Linked DNA regions of Spartinivicinus poritis. The protein of the gene in region 1 interacts with the protein of each later gene in a pairwise test. Links are inferred from orthologs where the notes say so. Each region holds a gene or a part of one and is shown in the gene's direction. Other genes may lie near its edges. The genes, in order: ORQ98_RS01375 and ORQ98_RS00555.

Region 1 (7,973 bases):
TCATAATTTGAGGCGAATATTGAGCATATTTAACAAGAATTATGGAGAAATCGGGCCAAAATCAGCTTTTCCGTAGTAGGTTCTCAATTCTCGGACAGGCTCCTAGTCCATTACTACAGGAGCTGTATTAAACAGGATTATCTATATCAATAAAGTGATGCTTAATACCAAACTGCTCTTGAATATGCTCCCCCAGCGCTTTGACCCCATAGCGCTCAGTCGCATGATGCCCAGCCGCGATAAAATGAACTCCCATCTCTCGGGCAGTGTGAACAGTAGGCTCTGATATCTCTCCCGTTAAATAAGCATCAACACCATGGGCAATTGCTTGATCGATAAAGCCCTGTGCAGCACCCGTACACCAAGCGATTCGCCGTATTGAGTGATCGCCTCCAGATATCAACAGCGGTTCACGCCGAAGGGTTAACTGAATTTGCTCACCCAACTCACCAAGTGACAGAGGCTCAGCTAAACACCCCACCAAACCGATGCTTCTTGGATTATCCTGCTCCAGACCTGATTCAGGCTTAATATTGAGCAGTTTTGCAAGTTGAGCATTATTTCCCAACTCTGAGTGAGCATCTAATGGTAAGTGATAAGCTAACAGGTTAATTTCATGCTTAAGGAGTAGCTCAAGCCTGCGCTTCTTCATCCCTGTTACAACAGGCGCTTCCCCTTTCCAGAAATAGCCATGATGCACAATTATGGCATCAGCATTCCTCTCTATAGCAGCTTTTATAAGTGCTAACGATGCTGTTACACCTGTAACAATCGTTTTAATTTGATCTTTTCCTTCTACTTGAAGACCATTTGGGCAGTAGTCTTTGAACAACTGGGACTCTAAAGTCTGACCTAAAAAATCGAGCAATGATTGGCGAGATATAGCCATTGGATAAAAGTTACCTCCAAACAAAATTACATGTGAGATGACACACTAGGATAATAGCCCGTATAATAGCAAGGCATTTAGTCGAGACAACTTGAGGACAACACTACTTAGTTCTGCATAAAGTGTATCCATAAATAGGGTTATGCATGAAAAAACTTACCAAGTTTCTTACCTGGCCTACTATATCTGGAGTGCTGCTGGCATTGGTAATTCTCCAGCAGTTTCCTGAGTTAACCAGAAAATCTTCTACACCTACTCCCCATTTGACTCAAGTTGATTATAGCGATGGAGTCACACCAGCCAGTTATACTGGTGACAACTCTCGTGCACCTTCGACTAATCATAAAACAGATAGGGCTTCAACACTCTCAGGTCCAGTGTCTTATAATCTTGCAGTAAAAAAAGCGGCGCCTGCAGTAGTCAATATCTATACCACTAAAATTATCCGTGAACATCGCCACCCTATTTTTGATGATCCATTCTTTCGGGACTTTTTTGGTTATGACCAAATGCCCAACCATCAGCGGATGCAGTCAAGTTTAGGCTCCGGCGTTATTATGAGTCCAGAAGGCTATGTGGTTACCAATAATCATGTTATTCAAGGTGCTGATGAAATTATTGTCGCTTTACAAGATGGTAGAGACACCCGTGCTCGAGTGATAGGCACCGACCCAGACACAGATCTGGCTGTATTAAAAATTGATATGAAGAACTTACCTGCTATCACCCTAGCCCGCTCCAGAAATTCGGATATTGGTGATGTCGTTCTAGCTATCGGTAATCCATTTGGGGTGGGACAAACCGTCACTATGGGTATTATCAGTGCTACAGGTAGAAACAAACTACGCCTCAGTACGTATGAAGACTTTATTCAAACTGATGCGGCTATTAACCCAGGTAACTCAGGTGGTGCGCTGATTAATGCCTTTGGTGACTTGATTGGTATAAATACAGCAATATTTTCAAAGTCAGGAGGCTCTCAAGGAATTGGCTTCGCTATCCCCTCTGAAATTGCTCGCGATGTGATGTTGTCTATCGTTAAGCATGGCAAAGTCATTCGAGGCTGGCTCGGTATTGAAGCTCAGTCACTAACACCAGAACTCGCTGATGCTTTCGGCTTAAAAAACAAAGATGGTATTTTGATTACTGGTGTTTATCGCAATGGGCCTGCACACCAAGCAGGTTTGCAGCGAGGGGATATCATCACTGAAATCAATGGCATGTCAACTAAAGCTGGTCGCAAAGTCATGCAGCAAGTGGCTTTAATGCAACCAGGTGAACAGGTTGTAATTAAGGCAATTAGAAATGGACAAAAGCTTGTTGTTGAATCAGTAATTGGTCAGCGGCCAAGCTTAAAACCTAGGACAAAACCAAGACGCTAAAAAGATTAACCAATGAGTTCTCCTCATTGGTTAATTAGTTTGTATATAATCACGACAAAAGTGCAGATAGTACTTTAAGAAAAGCTTCATTTTCTGCAGGTGCTCCTACCGTCACTCTTAAGCAACCAGTAAGCAGTGGGTGAGCACCATCAAGGCATTTAATTAAAACACCTTCTTTTATGAGTGCTTGATGCAACGCTTTAGCAGGTACTGTAAGGCTTCGGAATAACAGAAAATTGGCTTGGCTTGGCCAGACGGTAATTCCTTCAAGCTGCTGAAGAGACTCAAACAGCCGCTCGCGATCTACCACTAATTGGGTTATTTGCTCAGCCAGCTGGTTGTAGTGCAATAACGCAAACTGAGCACTGACCTGGGTCAGTTGATTAATATTGTAAGGCAACCTCACTTTATTAAGTTCATTGATCCAACCAGGATGCCCCACTAAAAAGCCCAGCCTTAAACCAGCTAAGCCTACTTTGGATAATGTACGCATGACCACCAGGTTGCTATAGTCTGCTAGCAGTGTTAGAGCATTGCTCTCAGCAAAAGCCAAATAAGCTTCATCAACCACTACCAAGCCAGGTGACGCTTCTATTATTCGACGTACCTTTTCCTCACCAAATAAATTACCTGTTGGGTTATTGGGCTGGGCTAGGAAAACTACGCCAGGCTGATGAGCTTCGATTGCATCCAACATTGCTGTCAAATCCAACGTAAAGTCATTACCCAGTGGGACGCCCACATAGTTGACCCTAAGGAACTTGGCGATCATCTCGTACATAACGAAACTGGGCTCAGGTGACAACACTGTTAAGTTATCAGCAGCCAACGCTGCAATAATGATTTGAATCAGTTCATCTGAGCCGTTACCTAACAGCACGTCATAACGCTGATCTATCCCAAATACTTCCTTTAATCCAGCAACAACACTTTTTCCCGATGGATCTGGATAGCGATTTAGCGACTGTTGTTGCATTTCCGCTAGCCACTGCTGCTTTAGTTCTTCCTCCCAGGTATAGGGGTTCTCCATTGCATCAAGCTTGATTAGCCCTGAAGCATCAGCAACCTGGTAAGCTTTAAGCGACTGAATATCAGAACGAACCCACTTTTCTACTCGTGCCTGGACAGCCTGATCAAGTTCTTTTTGTGGCATACTTATTCTCCCATGCTCTGCTTGTCGATCCGAAACTCAGCAGAACGCGCATGAGCAGTTAACCCTTCTCCTCTAGCCAGTACTGAAGCCACTAGACCAGCTTTTGTCGCACCCTTAGCACTAAAGTTAATAATAGAAGAACGCTTCTCAAAGTCGTAAACACCTAATGGAGATGAGAAGCGTGCAGTACCAGAGGTAGGCAACACGTGATTTGGACCTGCACAGTAATCACCCAGTGCTTCAGGGGTATGTCGGCCCATGAAAATTGCCCCAGCATGACGAATTACAGGCAGGTATTGTTCAGGGTTTTCAATTGATAGTTCCAAGTGCTCAGGCGCAATACGATTAGTAATCTCAATAGCTTCATCGATATCAGCAACCTGAATTAAAGCGCCTCGACAAGATAGCGACTGACGAATAATCTCTGCCCGCTCCATTTCAGGTAACAGCTTATTGATGCTACTTTCAACTGCCTCTAAATAGCTGCTGTCAGGTGAAATTAAAATCGCTTGAGCATCTTCATCATGTTCCGCTTGGGAAAACAAATCCATTGCAATCCAATCTGGGTTGGTTTTGCCATCACACACCACCAGAATCTCAGATGGCCCAGCAATCATGTCGATACCAACCTGACCAAAGACCATTCGCTTTGCTGTTGCTACATAAATATTGCCAGGCCCTACTATCTTGTCGACGCTGGGGATAGTTGCAGTGCCATACGCTAGGGCAGCTACCGCCTGTGCACCTCCCACTCGAAATACCTTATCTACCCCAGCAATTGCAGCAGCGGCTAAAACCAGTGCATTGACTTGGTCATCGGGAGTCGGCACCACCATGATTACTTCTTTTACTCCTGCAACTTTGGCAGGAATCACATTCATCAGTACTGAAGAAGGATAAGCCGCTTTACCTCCTGGTACATAGACCCCCACTCGATCTAAGGGCATTACCTGCTGGCCAAGAATAGTGCCGTCTAGTTCAGCGTATTGCCAAGAGCAGCTCTTCTGTTCTTCATGATATTGGCGAATTCGGCTCGCAGCCTCTGTTAGTGCTTGTTTTTGCTCAAAAGATATTTGCTCTAACGCCGCTTGTAACGCTTCGGGAGAGATAGCTAACTCCTCCACTGAGTCAACTGAGAGACGATCAAATTGATTGGTATACTTTATTAATGCCTCATCTCCATGCTGTCTGATCTGATTGATAATTTCTGCGACGGTTTGATTAACATTCAGGTCAGAAACGGCTTCCCACTTAAGCAACTCGTCTAACTGCTGGTTAAACGACTCAGCCGATGAATTTAACCGGGTAATAGACACACCAGACACTGTTGGAACCTCTTATATAAATGGTACTGCTTGTAATACTAATTTATTGGTTATTACTTGTGTTTAGTACAGCTTGTTTAAGTCCATCTATTATTTCCTTTAACTCGTGGTGCTTCACTTTCATGGCTGCTTTATTAACTACTAACCGAGAGCTGATATGAGCTATTAATTCCTGTGGCTCTAAGCCATTAGCCCTGAGTGTGTTACCCGTATCAACCACATCAATAATCTTATCTGCCAAACCAACCAAAGGAGCCAGCTCCATAGAGCCATATAGCTTGATAATATCCACCTGCTTACCCTGCTCGGCATAATAGCGCTTGGCAATATTGACAAACTTAGTCGCCACTTTAAGCCGACCTGGCCTAGGCTCTCGCCCCACTGGTCCTGCCGTCATTAGCTTGCATTGGGCAATTTTTAAATCGAGAGGCTCATACAAGGCCTGACTACCATGCTCAAGCAACACATCTTTGCCTGATACCCCCAGATCAGCAGCGCCATACTCTACATAAGTGGGCACATCAGTAGCACGAACAATAAGTAAATTAATATGAGAATGGTTGGTAGGAAAAATCAGCTTGCGACTATTAAGGTCTTCGGTAGGCTCTATACCAGCTTGTTTTAATAGGGGTAAGGTTTCTTTTAAAATTCGCCCTTTAGAAAGGGCGATCATAATTGATTGTTTCATGCCTTGGTTTCGACTACGTTAGGAAGGTGTCCGCCTTATCTTAGCGCCCAATAATTGAAGTTTTTCTTCTATACACTCATAACCTCGGTCAATATGGTAAATGCGATCAACTACCGTGTCACCTTCTGCAACCAAACCAGCAATAACCAAGCTAGCCGATGCCCGTAAGTCAGTCGCCATTACTGGGGCAGCTTTTAAGTGAGGGACACCTGTCACAATCACTGTATTGCCTTCTACTACCATATCTGCACCCATTCGAATCATTTCTAAAGCATGCATAAAACGGTTTTCAAAAATGGTTTCGGTGATACGGCCAGTGCCTTCTGCTACCGCATTCATAGCCGTAAACTGTGCTTGCATATCAGTTGGAAAAGCGGGATATGGAGCTGTTTTTAAACTGACAGCTTGGGGACGCTGACCTTTCATATCCAGCTCAATCCAGTCTTCACCCACTTCTAAATGAGCCCCTGCTTCCTTTAGTTTTACAAGTACAGCATCAAGAGTATCAGGAGCAGTATCTTTAACTTTGATCCGCCCACCAGTTGCAGCAGCTGCAATTAAATAGGTACCCGTTTCAATCCGGTCTGGTAGCACCGAGTAGTGACAACCAGATAGTCTCTCTACACCTTGTATTCGAATAGTGTCAGTACCATGGCCAGTAATTTTGGCCCCCATTTTTATCAAGCAGTGGGCTAGATCAACTACTTCAGGCTCCCTGGCAGCATTTTCAATGATAGTTTCTCCATCTGCTAAGCAGGCAGCCATCAACAGGTTTTCAGTACCAGTTACTGTAACCGTATCAAGAAATATTTTGGCTCCTTTCAAGCGCCCATCAACACTCGCTTTGATATAGCCATCTTCAACTTTAATGTCAGCACCCATTGCTTCCAAGCCACGGATATGCAAATCAACGGGTCTACTTCCAATAGCACAACCACCAGGCAAAGCCACTTCAGCGCGACCAAAGTGGGCGACCATTGGCCCTAAAACCAAAATCGAAGCACGCATGGTTTTAACTAATTCATAGGGAGCATGAAGACTTTTAATTGTATTGGCGTGCACTTCCACATTGAGCTTTTCATCAATCACTAGCTCGACCCCCATGCGGCCAAACAGCTCAATCATAGTGGTAATGTCATTCAAGTGGGGTAAATTACAAACAGTGACAGGCTCATCAGCCAGGAGCGTAGCAGCTAAGATGGGTAGTGCAGCATTTTTTGCACCTGAAATTCGAATTTCACCATCAAGTTTTACTCCACCGGAAATAATCAGTTTATCCATGCACGCTCCCGTTAATTTGTTACTTCAATAAATAGTCAGGCTATGTTGTTCTACTGGTTTATCAAGCCTGAGCTTGCCAGTCAGCCACACTACAAAACTTCATAGTCACTGCATGAATTGCACCAGAGGTAATAGCCTCATTTAAAAGTGCATAAACTTGCTGTTGGCGCTTTACAGGGGAAAGTGCCATTAGTTCATCACTAACTAATGTTAATTGAAAGTTACAGCCTTCACCTGCCACCACAACTTCAGTATTGGGCAAAGTTGACTCTAATAGCTGCTTAACTTCTAATGCCTGCACTTGTCTTCTCCTGATCCTGAGCACCCTTAAAGTAAAGGTTATACCAGGGTGCTTTCTAAATATTTAAATATCAGTATGTTTAAATAATAATCTGCTATGAAGTTACTGCTTCAAGAAAGGGCGGTTATGATATATAAAAACAAGCAAAAAGGCGAAAACTGACACACCTTTTTGGAAGCCTTTTCCTATTTTGGTGCCAAAATAGGAAGGGTTTAGGGCAAAGCAAGAAAGGCTGTTAAAAGCTTTAGATAAGCCTCCATTGCTGAAGGCTCCAATTTCACTTCAAAATGCTGTGTGATAAGGCACGGGCCTACTATGCCTGCTGAATTGGCAGCACAGTATCCAAGCCACTGACCCTAGCTAAGTCATAGAGATCAGTAGGCATATTGACAATCGATAAGTTTATTGAAAGGTGATGGGCTTGACGCATCCAGGAAAGTAACACTGATAAGGCCGCACTGCCTGCTTCTCTGACCTCAGACAAATCTACTGTACAGTTACCAGCCTGTTTAATTAATAGCTCACGCCCTTGCTGCTCAATGGTTGCTGCAGCCCTAAAGGTAACACTCCCGACCAGCTTTAACTGACCAGGAGCGGTTGAAAGCACTTCACCGTCAACCACTAAGACTTACCCTTTTCATTTGCAGCTTTCATAATGTCAGTCCAGTTATTGATAACTTGCTGCAAATCACCTTTATTCTGCTGCATCGCTTCAGAAAATTGAGTTCTGAATAGTTTTCCAATGTTAATGCCATTGACAATCACATTGCGCATTTTCCACTGATCAACCTTTTTGTCTTTGAACATAGTGTAAGTCAGTGGATAAGTGACTCCATCTGCAGCATGAATTGTCATGTTGACAGGCACCCTCTTTTTCTTGAGAGTCGCTTTATTTACCGGGTGTACTTCTATTTTTTCATTGTCATACTTCAGCAGTGCCTTACCATAAAACTC
Region 2 (7,906 bases), 200 kb from region 1 along the record:
AAGCATTCGTCCTTTGTTATTACAACAGGCACCTAATGTCAGGGTATTGTCTGGGAGTGCTTTGACATCACAAGTCAGTTGGCCTTGTAAAAATTGCTCAGCACCTTCTCCAGATACTTGTAAAATTCCTTGTGGTCCAAGGTCACTAATGATGGACTGTTGAGTTATGTCTGATAGCTCTTCTTGGTTATGGAAGCATGTCAGTAGATGGCCATCAAAGGTTGCACCCTGTTTAGTTAGAAATGATTGCCATGTGGTGGTCATGTTGAACATTTAACCTGTTGTTAGTGATGATGATAAAAGAGAATATGATTGACATATTACTGAGATTATCAACATGAATAAATGCGTAATTTGTTGAGGAAGCATATAATGCTAGGGCTAGGGAGTGGAACAGACCCTTATCTCAAAGTAGTAGAGGCTTGTTATGAAATCACAAACTGAACTCAATCGGTTATTTTGGCATAGTCGGCGCGGTATGCTGGAGTTGGATGTACTATTAGTGCCTTTTTTAAAGGAAGCTTATCCGCAGTTGAGCCCTGAAGATCAAGCCCGTTATGAAAAGCTACTGAGTTGTGAGGATCAAGATATGTTTGGCTGGTTTATGCAAAAAAGTCGCCCAGAAGACCCTGACCTAGCTCGTATTGTTGATATTATTTTGGATCGAGTGCAACCAAAGGAGTAGCGCTAAATTAATGGTCACCAACTTAAGTTAAAAATCAGTTCTTCTAAGGCGCTTTGTATTTACCTTACTAGTTTATATTTAGGGTTGGCAGTATTACTTTGTTGGCTGGTAAATATACACTGGGCACTTAAGTTAACTACGGTTGGTGGCCTACTGGCTTTTGGTTGTTATCAAACTTTGTTGTATGGATTAAAAAAGCTGCCAGGTAGCATTATTGAGCTTAGGCGGTTGAGTCAAACTCAGTGGCAGTTACTAACCAACCAGCAAGTTACTTTTCAGGGTGAGCTAGCAAATGACTGTTTTATCACTGTGCCCTTAACGATTGTTCGGATTAAAGTAGGCCAGTTGTCACGATACTCGCTGGTGATTACCCCCGACTCTGTTGATAAAGAAGCCTACCGTCAATTGCGAGTAATTTTAAGCCACGACTTTGCCACTGAGCCAGAAAACCCTATTCTTTAAAACCTAGCTTTGCAAAAGTCTCTCTTGTTGCAATTAGGTACAACTTTCTGTTGCTTACCGTTAGAAGTTCGCACCTAGAAAATTTTCAGGGATTAAGATAGTGTCAGTAGCAACGGGTAATTGCTCTGGATAGTCAAGGGTATAATGCAAACCACGACTCTCTTTTCGTTGCAAGGCAGACTGGATAATTAAGTCTGCAACGACAGCCAGGTTACGCAACTCAATTAAGTCATTACTGACTTTATAGTTGCTGTAAAATTCATAAATCTCTTGTTGTAAAAGGTCAATACGGTGTTTGGCACGCTGTAAGCGCTTATTGGTTCTGACGATGCCTACATAGTCCCACATGAACCGTCTTAACTCTTCCCAGTTGTGGGCAATAATAATGTCTTCATCTGAGTCAGTGACCTGACTCTCATCCCATGCTGGTACAGCTGGTGTTGTCTGGGTGTTTGGCAGTTTTGCTAAAATGTTTATTGCAGCAGAGCGGCCATAAACAATACATTCTAATAATGAATTACTGGCTAATCGGTTGGCTCCGTGTAAGCCTGTAAAGCTGGCTTCTCCAATAGCGTAAAGGTTGGGAATATCTGTTTGGCCATGCTGATCAACTAAAACTCCCCCACAAGTGTAGTGAGCGGCAGGCACTACTGGAATAGGTTCTTTGGTGATATCAATACCAAAGCTGGCACAGTGCTGTAATATGGTGGGAAAATGCTGCTCAATAAATTTGGCAGGCTTATGACTAATGTCTAAAAATACACAGTCTAAACCCAAGCGTTTCATTTCATGGTCAATGCCTCGTGCCACAATATCGCGAGGAGCTAATTCACCACGAGGATCAAACTGATCCATAAAGCGCTGGCCATTGGGTAATAGTAATTTGCCACCTTCTCCTCTAACGGCTTCAGAAATTAAAAATGACTTGGCATGGGGATGAAATAAACAAGTAGGGTGAAACTGATTGAACTCCATATTGGCTACTCGGCAACCTGCTCGCCAAGCCATCGCAATGCCATCTCCTGAAGCACCATCCTGATTACTCGTATATAGATAAACTTTGCTGGCACCACCTGTCGCAATGACAGTGAACTTAGTTTGAAATAGCTCTACTTGATCAGTGCTAAGGTTCAGTACGTAAGCACCTATACAACAGTTGTGAGCATGACCAAATTTTTGGCTATTAATCAAGTCAATGGCAACACGTTGGTCAAATAGAGTGATATTAGGATGAGCCTGTGCTTTTTCTATAAGTGTTTCAAAAATTGCTTGGCCAGTGGCATCGGCTGCATGGATAACTCGGCGATGGCTATGACCACCTTCTTTAGTAAGGTGAAAGCCATTGTTACTTTTTCTGTCTTTGGTAAAAGGCACGCCACTATTAATCAGCCATTGGATGCTTTCTTGGCTGTGACTAACGGTATATTTCACTGCATCTGCGTGGCAAAGACCCGCTCCAGCCTTTTCAGTATCGTTAATATGCGCTTCTATGGTATCGTCACTGTCAATTACAGCGGCAACACCTCCTTGGGCCCAATAAGTTGAGCCAGCAGCCAGGTCGGCTTTGCTTAATACGGCTACACTGGACTGTTCAGCAAGGTGAAGCGCTAACGTCAGACCTGCTGCACCGCTTCCGATAATGAGGACATCAAAATGATGGGCTGTTTTCATAGGGTGGGAGCTAATCAATGGGCATTTAACAAAAAACGCTAGTATAACTGCATACCCTTTATGGCGGCTAGCATGATTACGACACTAAAACTGTTAATTAAATAACGAGACTGCTGTGGCGCTAATCAACCAATTTTGTGAAAAGGCTTAAGGTTCTGGAAGGAACTTAAGGCGATTGAGTGAATCAATTATCCGTCAGGAAATAGAAAGTTGTTTTCTATTAATAGACTACAACTGTTGTTAGTTTGGCTGAGGTACAACTAGCTTGATAGCTAATCAGCAGTTAGGCAGACAGATAATACAGATAACTAAGGCATTTTTAGGTAGTTTAAGAAGGCAGTTGAGTAAAGTTAATTGGGTAAGTTGGTTTATTAAATCCTGCGGGGCATGATTAGATGACTTATCCTAAAAAAGCAGAGAACTTTTGTTATTGAGTATGGTCTACACAACAGAACAAAATGTGATGCTTCGGCAACTCCCACGGGGCTTTCAGCTGCAACTGCAGCCTTTAGCCATTGAGCGGGGGAGGTGGCGATGGTAAGTACGCAAGACTCGGATCAACGATTAGTTGAGCGAGTGCAACAGGGGGATAAGCGTGCTTTTGATATGTTGGTAATGAAGTACCAACACAAAATCCTGGGACTTGTTAGTCGTTATATTCATGATCATCAGGAAGTTCAGGATGTTGCTCAAGAAGCGTTTATCAAAGCTTATCGAGCACTTGATAAATTCAGAGGAGATAGCGCATTTTATACCTGGTTGTATCGAATTGCGATAAATACAGCAAAGAATCACTTAGTATCCAAGGGGCGACGCCCACCTGATACTGATGTTGATACAGAGGATGCTGAGTATTTTGAAGGGCAAAATCCTCTTAAAGATATTGAATCACCAGAAAATCGGCTTTTTCGTGATGAAGTAGAAAAAGTGGTCTACAAGGCAATTGCGGGCTTGCCTGATGACCTAAGAACAGCGGTGACATTACGAGAATTTGATGGCTTAAGTTATGAAGAAATTGCTGAGGTTATGCAATGTCCCGTTGGGACAGTGCGGTCACGAATTTTTCGTGCAAGGGAAGCAATTGATAAACAAATTAGGCCATTAGTTAACCAAGCTTAATGATTTAATAATTGGTTTGAGATTATTGAAGTTAAGCTATTTAAAGTTAGGCATGAAAGAGAAAGAAATGCGACAAAAATATAGCTATTCTTGTGAGGTGCCTCATGAATCAAGATGAACGTTTGTGCGAGTCATTGTCCGCATTCATCGATGGTGAGGCCAGTGAGTTAGAAATACACCGACTACTTAAACAGTCGCAAGAGAATGATGCGGTTAGACAAACATCATTTCGGTATCACCTGATTGGTGAGGCCATGCGACATGAAACGCATCAGTTTTCCTCCATTGATATTTCCTCTGCAGTGAGTGCTTCGATAAAGGAGGAGCCAGCGTTACAAGTTAGCTCTGTGAATGGAGCTGAAAAAACAGTGGTGGGGCGCTGGTTGCAGCCTTTAGCTAGTGTTGCTGTTGCAGCATCTGTTGCTTTTGCTGTAGTAGTAGGGGTGCAGGTATTTCAGGCTGAGCAATTAGAACAGCCAGGACAACCGCTTGCTGTTACTGATCAAGAAAGAGCAGCTGAAACTAATGCAAAATACACAGCACCTGCTTTTAATTCTGGGCCACAATTAGCATCATCGCCGCAAGTAGCAACTCCTGTCTCGGCTGTTCGACAGTCTTCTGTGAATTCGCCTCGGCTATTTCCTCAGCAGACAATTGACCAAGCAACGCAAACTCGCATTCAGTCTTATTTGATACAGCATGCTGAGCACTCGACTCTTACTAATGGTCAAGGTATTTTACCGTTTGCCCGGGTAGATAAATTTGAGACTCAGTAGTATGAAAAAGCGGTGTTGGAGTCGAGCTACCTCGTGGCTAGCTTTTTCATTATTGATTGGATCAAGTGGCAATATTTTAGCAGAAACCGGCCTGTCAGCTGCACAATGGTTGACAGGAATGACTAAGGCCTTTCGTGAATTAAATTATGAAGGCCAGTTTATTTATCAGCACAGCCAAGGCTTAAATAGTATTGCTATTACTCATTCTGTCACTGATGGCCAAGAAAGAGAGCGGTTGGTATTTTTAGATGGACCTAAGCGAGAGGTTGTGCGAGATGGTAACAAGGTAGTTTGTATAAATGCTGATAATGAAGTGATTCGCTTTGAGCGTGGTGACTCTCCATTAGCATTTGGCAGGGTTCTTAGTGAAAATCCAGGCAAACTAGCGGAACATTATAGTTTAAAAGTAGCAGGTAAAGGTCGAGTAGCAGGCCGAGAGGCGGTTGTTGTTTTAGTTCAGCCAAAGGATGAGTTTCGGTATGGCTATGAAATATGGTTGGATGAGGCCTCATCTTTGTTGTTAAAACTGGTCTTGCTTAACCGAAAAGGGGAAATGCTAGAACGACTCCAGTTTACTTCCCTTGAAGTGGGGCATGAAATACCTGAAACCAAGCTGGTTGCTTCGTTAAAAGGGTCTGTTAAATCAGAAAAAGTCATCGTATCCAAAGCTTACAATAAAGCTAATGACAAGCCAGGCGATAATGAAAGCTGGTATGTGAATTGGGTTCCTCCAGGGTTTGAGCTATTTCGTCGCAATCAACAGCATAGCCCTGTAACCAAAAAAGCAGTTGAGTCATTGATGTATACTGATGGTCTTGCAGGGTTCTCTGTCTTTGTAGAGGCAAAACCTACAAATGCTGTATCAGTCATTAAGCGAGAAGGTGCGATTACCGCGTTTACTAAAGTACTGTCATTTGAGCAAGGTGAGTTTTTAATTACAGTAGTAGGCGAGCTTCCTTTAGCAGCAGCTGAACGCATTGCAATGTCAGTAAAGTTGCAGAAAGGCAGTGCTGTTTCTATAAGCCAGTAGCCGTCTAAGCTTAATAACAAGTTATGTATAACTAGCTTTAGCAGCAACTGGGCTATTATTATAGGTTGAAATACAGTTGGTTTAGTTATTAATGGTTGAAGAGCACGGAATTGTAACAGCTATTGATAAAAATGGTGGTGCTTGGGTAGAAACCCAACAGCAGTCAGTATGTGGTCAGTGTGCCGCAAATAAGGGCTGTGGTCATAAGCTGTTAAATAAACTACCGTCATCTAGAAAGACTGCTTCTGCTTCCTCTATTAAAGTGAGAAGCGAACATTCCCTGCAAGTGGGCGACACGGTTGTTATTGGAATACCTGAAAATACTTTAGTCAAGGGTTCATTATTGGTTTATTTATTGCCTTTGATATTTATGTTATTTACCTGCTGGCTACTGAAGTGGCAAGGTTTTCAGGAACAGGTCACTATACTTTTTGGTTTTATCAGTTTGTTTCTGAGTTTTTATTTGTTACGAAAAATTATTAATAAAACATCTTTTCAACAATCACTGGAGCCCTCAGTGCTAAAGGTTTTAGTGCCTATTCAAGACGCTGAAAGCCCAATAGTGACTTCCTTATAAAGCTAACACTTTAAGACATTAGGTTAATAACAAACTCTTAGCGAAGGGATTAAATTTTTTATGAAAGTGAGATCTTGGCTTAAACAATCAACTGCAATTTTTGCATTGTTTATGACGGTTCAACTAACTGCTTATGCAAAGTCTTTACCTGAGTTTACGGAGTTAGTAGAAGAGGCTTCTCCTGCGGTAGTTAATATTAGTACGCTGCAGCTGCCGAAACAGAACCGAATGAATCGCTACTATTTTCCTGATGATGAAATACCTGATATTTTTCAAGAGTTTTTTGGTCGACCTCATCCTCAGCGCCCAGCTCCAGGTGGAAAGCCAAGACCGCAGTCGTTGGGGTCTGGGTTTATTATCTCAGAAGATGGCTACATTTTAACAAATAATCATGTGGTCAAAGGGGCTGATCAAATTATTGTTCGCCTGAGTGATCGCAGGGAACTAGAAGCAAAGCTGATTGGAGCAGATAAGCGTTCTGACTTGGCACTACTTAAAATTAAGGCTAAAAACTTACCAACCGTTGAACTGGGTACAACTGATAACTTAAAACCAGGGCAGTGGGTGGTTGCTATCGGCTCACCTTTTGGGTTTGACTACTCAGTAACCGCAGGGATTATCAGCGCTATTAATCGTAGTTTGCCAAGTGAAAACTATGTGCCTTTTATCCAAACAGACGTTGCTATTAACCCAGGTAATTCAGGTGGGCCTTTATTTGATATGGATGGTAAAGTAATTGGAGTGAATTCGCAGATATTTACCCGCTCTGGTGGATTCATGGGACTTTCATTTGCCATCCCCATTGATGTTGTAATGAATGTGGTGTCTCAGCTAAAAGATAAAGGTTATGTGAGCCGTGGCTGGCTAGGTGTTTATATTCAGGATGTAAATAAAGACTTGGCTGAGTCATTTGGTTTAGATAAGCCCCATGGCGCCCTTGTCGCTGAAGTTTTACCAGAAGGTCCTGCTGATGAGGCAGGGTTTAAACCAGGGGATATCATTACCCAGTTTGCTGAAAGAGAAATTGATGTGTCAGCTGATCTACCTCATGCGGTAGGCCAAACACCAGTAGGTAAAAAAGTGCCTGTTGAAGTGGTTCGCCAGGGTAAAGAGATTACGCTGGATGTTACTATTGGTGAGTTACCAGATGAAAAAGGGAAAACTCGTACTTCAGCACCAACCAAGTCAGGTAATCGGTTAGGCTTACAGGTGGAAGATCTGACTGATGAGCAAAAACGTAGATATGAAGTAAGTAATGGAGTCATTGTTACTGGCGTATTAGTTGGACCTGCTAGCTCAGTGGGTATCCGTCGGGGAGATATCATTACTGATCTCCACAACCAACCAGTAAATTCAGTACGTGACTTTAAACAGATAATGGCTAAGCTGCCTACTAACCGCTCAGTCTCAATGCGGCTGGTAAGAAATGCTCGGCCAGGCTATATCACTTTTAAATTAACAGAGTAGGTATTAGCTAATTATGTCAGGGCAAAATCTCTTGCCCTGGCAGACTATATCTCTTGCTGTTACATGACAGCCCTGCCACTAATGGGCTAAACTACCCGCCAAATTAACCGCTGAGCAAT

The links.
Region 2: the proteins of ORQ98_RS01375 (region 1) and ORQ98_RS00555 interact in binary tests that used the Escherichia coli proteins (3 or more experiments, as listed by UniProt). The link is inferred for Spartinivicinus poritis from one-to-one orthologs.

What each region holds. Positions count from the first base shown.
Region 1 is NZ_JAPMOU010000001.1:316,274-324,246, forward strand. The notes cover bases 196-3,153. They hold ORQ98_RS01375 (S1C family serine protease), read left to right. Parts: upstream 196-1,035; coding sequence 1,036-2,271; downstream 2,272-3,153. Other genes in these bases: ORQ98_RS01370 (Nif3-like dinuclear metal center hexameric protein), read right to left, coding at 196-889; hisC (histidinol-phosphate transaminase), read right to left, coding at 2,321-3,153. Also shown: more of ORQ98_RS01370, read right to left, coding at 128-195; more of hisC, read right to left, coding at 3,154-3,424; hisD (histidinol dehydrogenase), read right to left, coding at 3,427-4,749; hisG (ATP phosphoribosyltransferase), read right to left, coding at 4,793-5,437; murA (UDP-N-acetylglucosamine 1-carboxyvinyltransferase), read right to left, coding at 5,456-6,718; ORQ98_RS01400 (BolA family protein), read right to left, coding at 6,780-7,019; ORQ98_RS01405 (STAS domain-containing protein), read right to left, coding at 7,333-7,641; ORQ98_RS01410 (MlaC/ttg2D family ABC transporter substrate-binding protein), read right to left, coding at 7,641-7,973. UniProt on the Escherichia coli protein: A site-1 protease (S1P) that cleaves the peptide bond between 'Val-148' and 'Ser-149' in RseA. Part of a regulated intramembrane proteolysis (RIP) cascade.
Region 2 is NZ_JAPMOU010000001.1:118,461-126,366, reverse strand. What follows is about bases 2,987-5,877. They hold ORQ98_RS00555 (sigma-E factor negative regulatory protein), read left to right. Parts: upstream 2,987-4,041; coding sequence 4,042-4,713; downstream 4,714-5,877. Other genes in these bases: ORQ98_RS00545 (SoxR reducing system RseC family protein), read left to right, coding at 5,835-5,877; ORQ98_RS00550 (MucB/RseB C-terminal domain-containing protein), read left to right, coding at 4,715-5,743; rpoE (RNA polymerase sigma factor RpoE), read left to right, coding at 3,353-3,937. Outside these bases: CAF17-like 4Fe-4S cluster assembly/insertion protein YgfZ, read right to left, coding at 1-264; ORQ98_RS00575 (FAD assembly factor SdhE), read left to right, coding at 428-685; ORQ98_RS00570 (protein YgfX), read left to right, coding at 692-1,147; nadB (L-aspartate oxidase), read right to left, coding at 1,208-2,818; more of ORQ98_RS00545, read left to right, coding at 5,878-6,320; ORQ98_RS00540 (DegQ family serine endoprotease), read left to right, coding at 6,381-7,787. UniProt on the Escherichia coli protein: An anti-sigma factor for extracytoplasmic function (ECF) sigma factor sigma-E (RpoE). ECF sigma factors are held in an inactive form by an anti-sigma factor until released by regulated intramembrane proteolysis (RIP).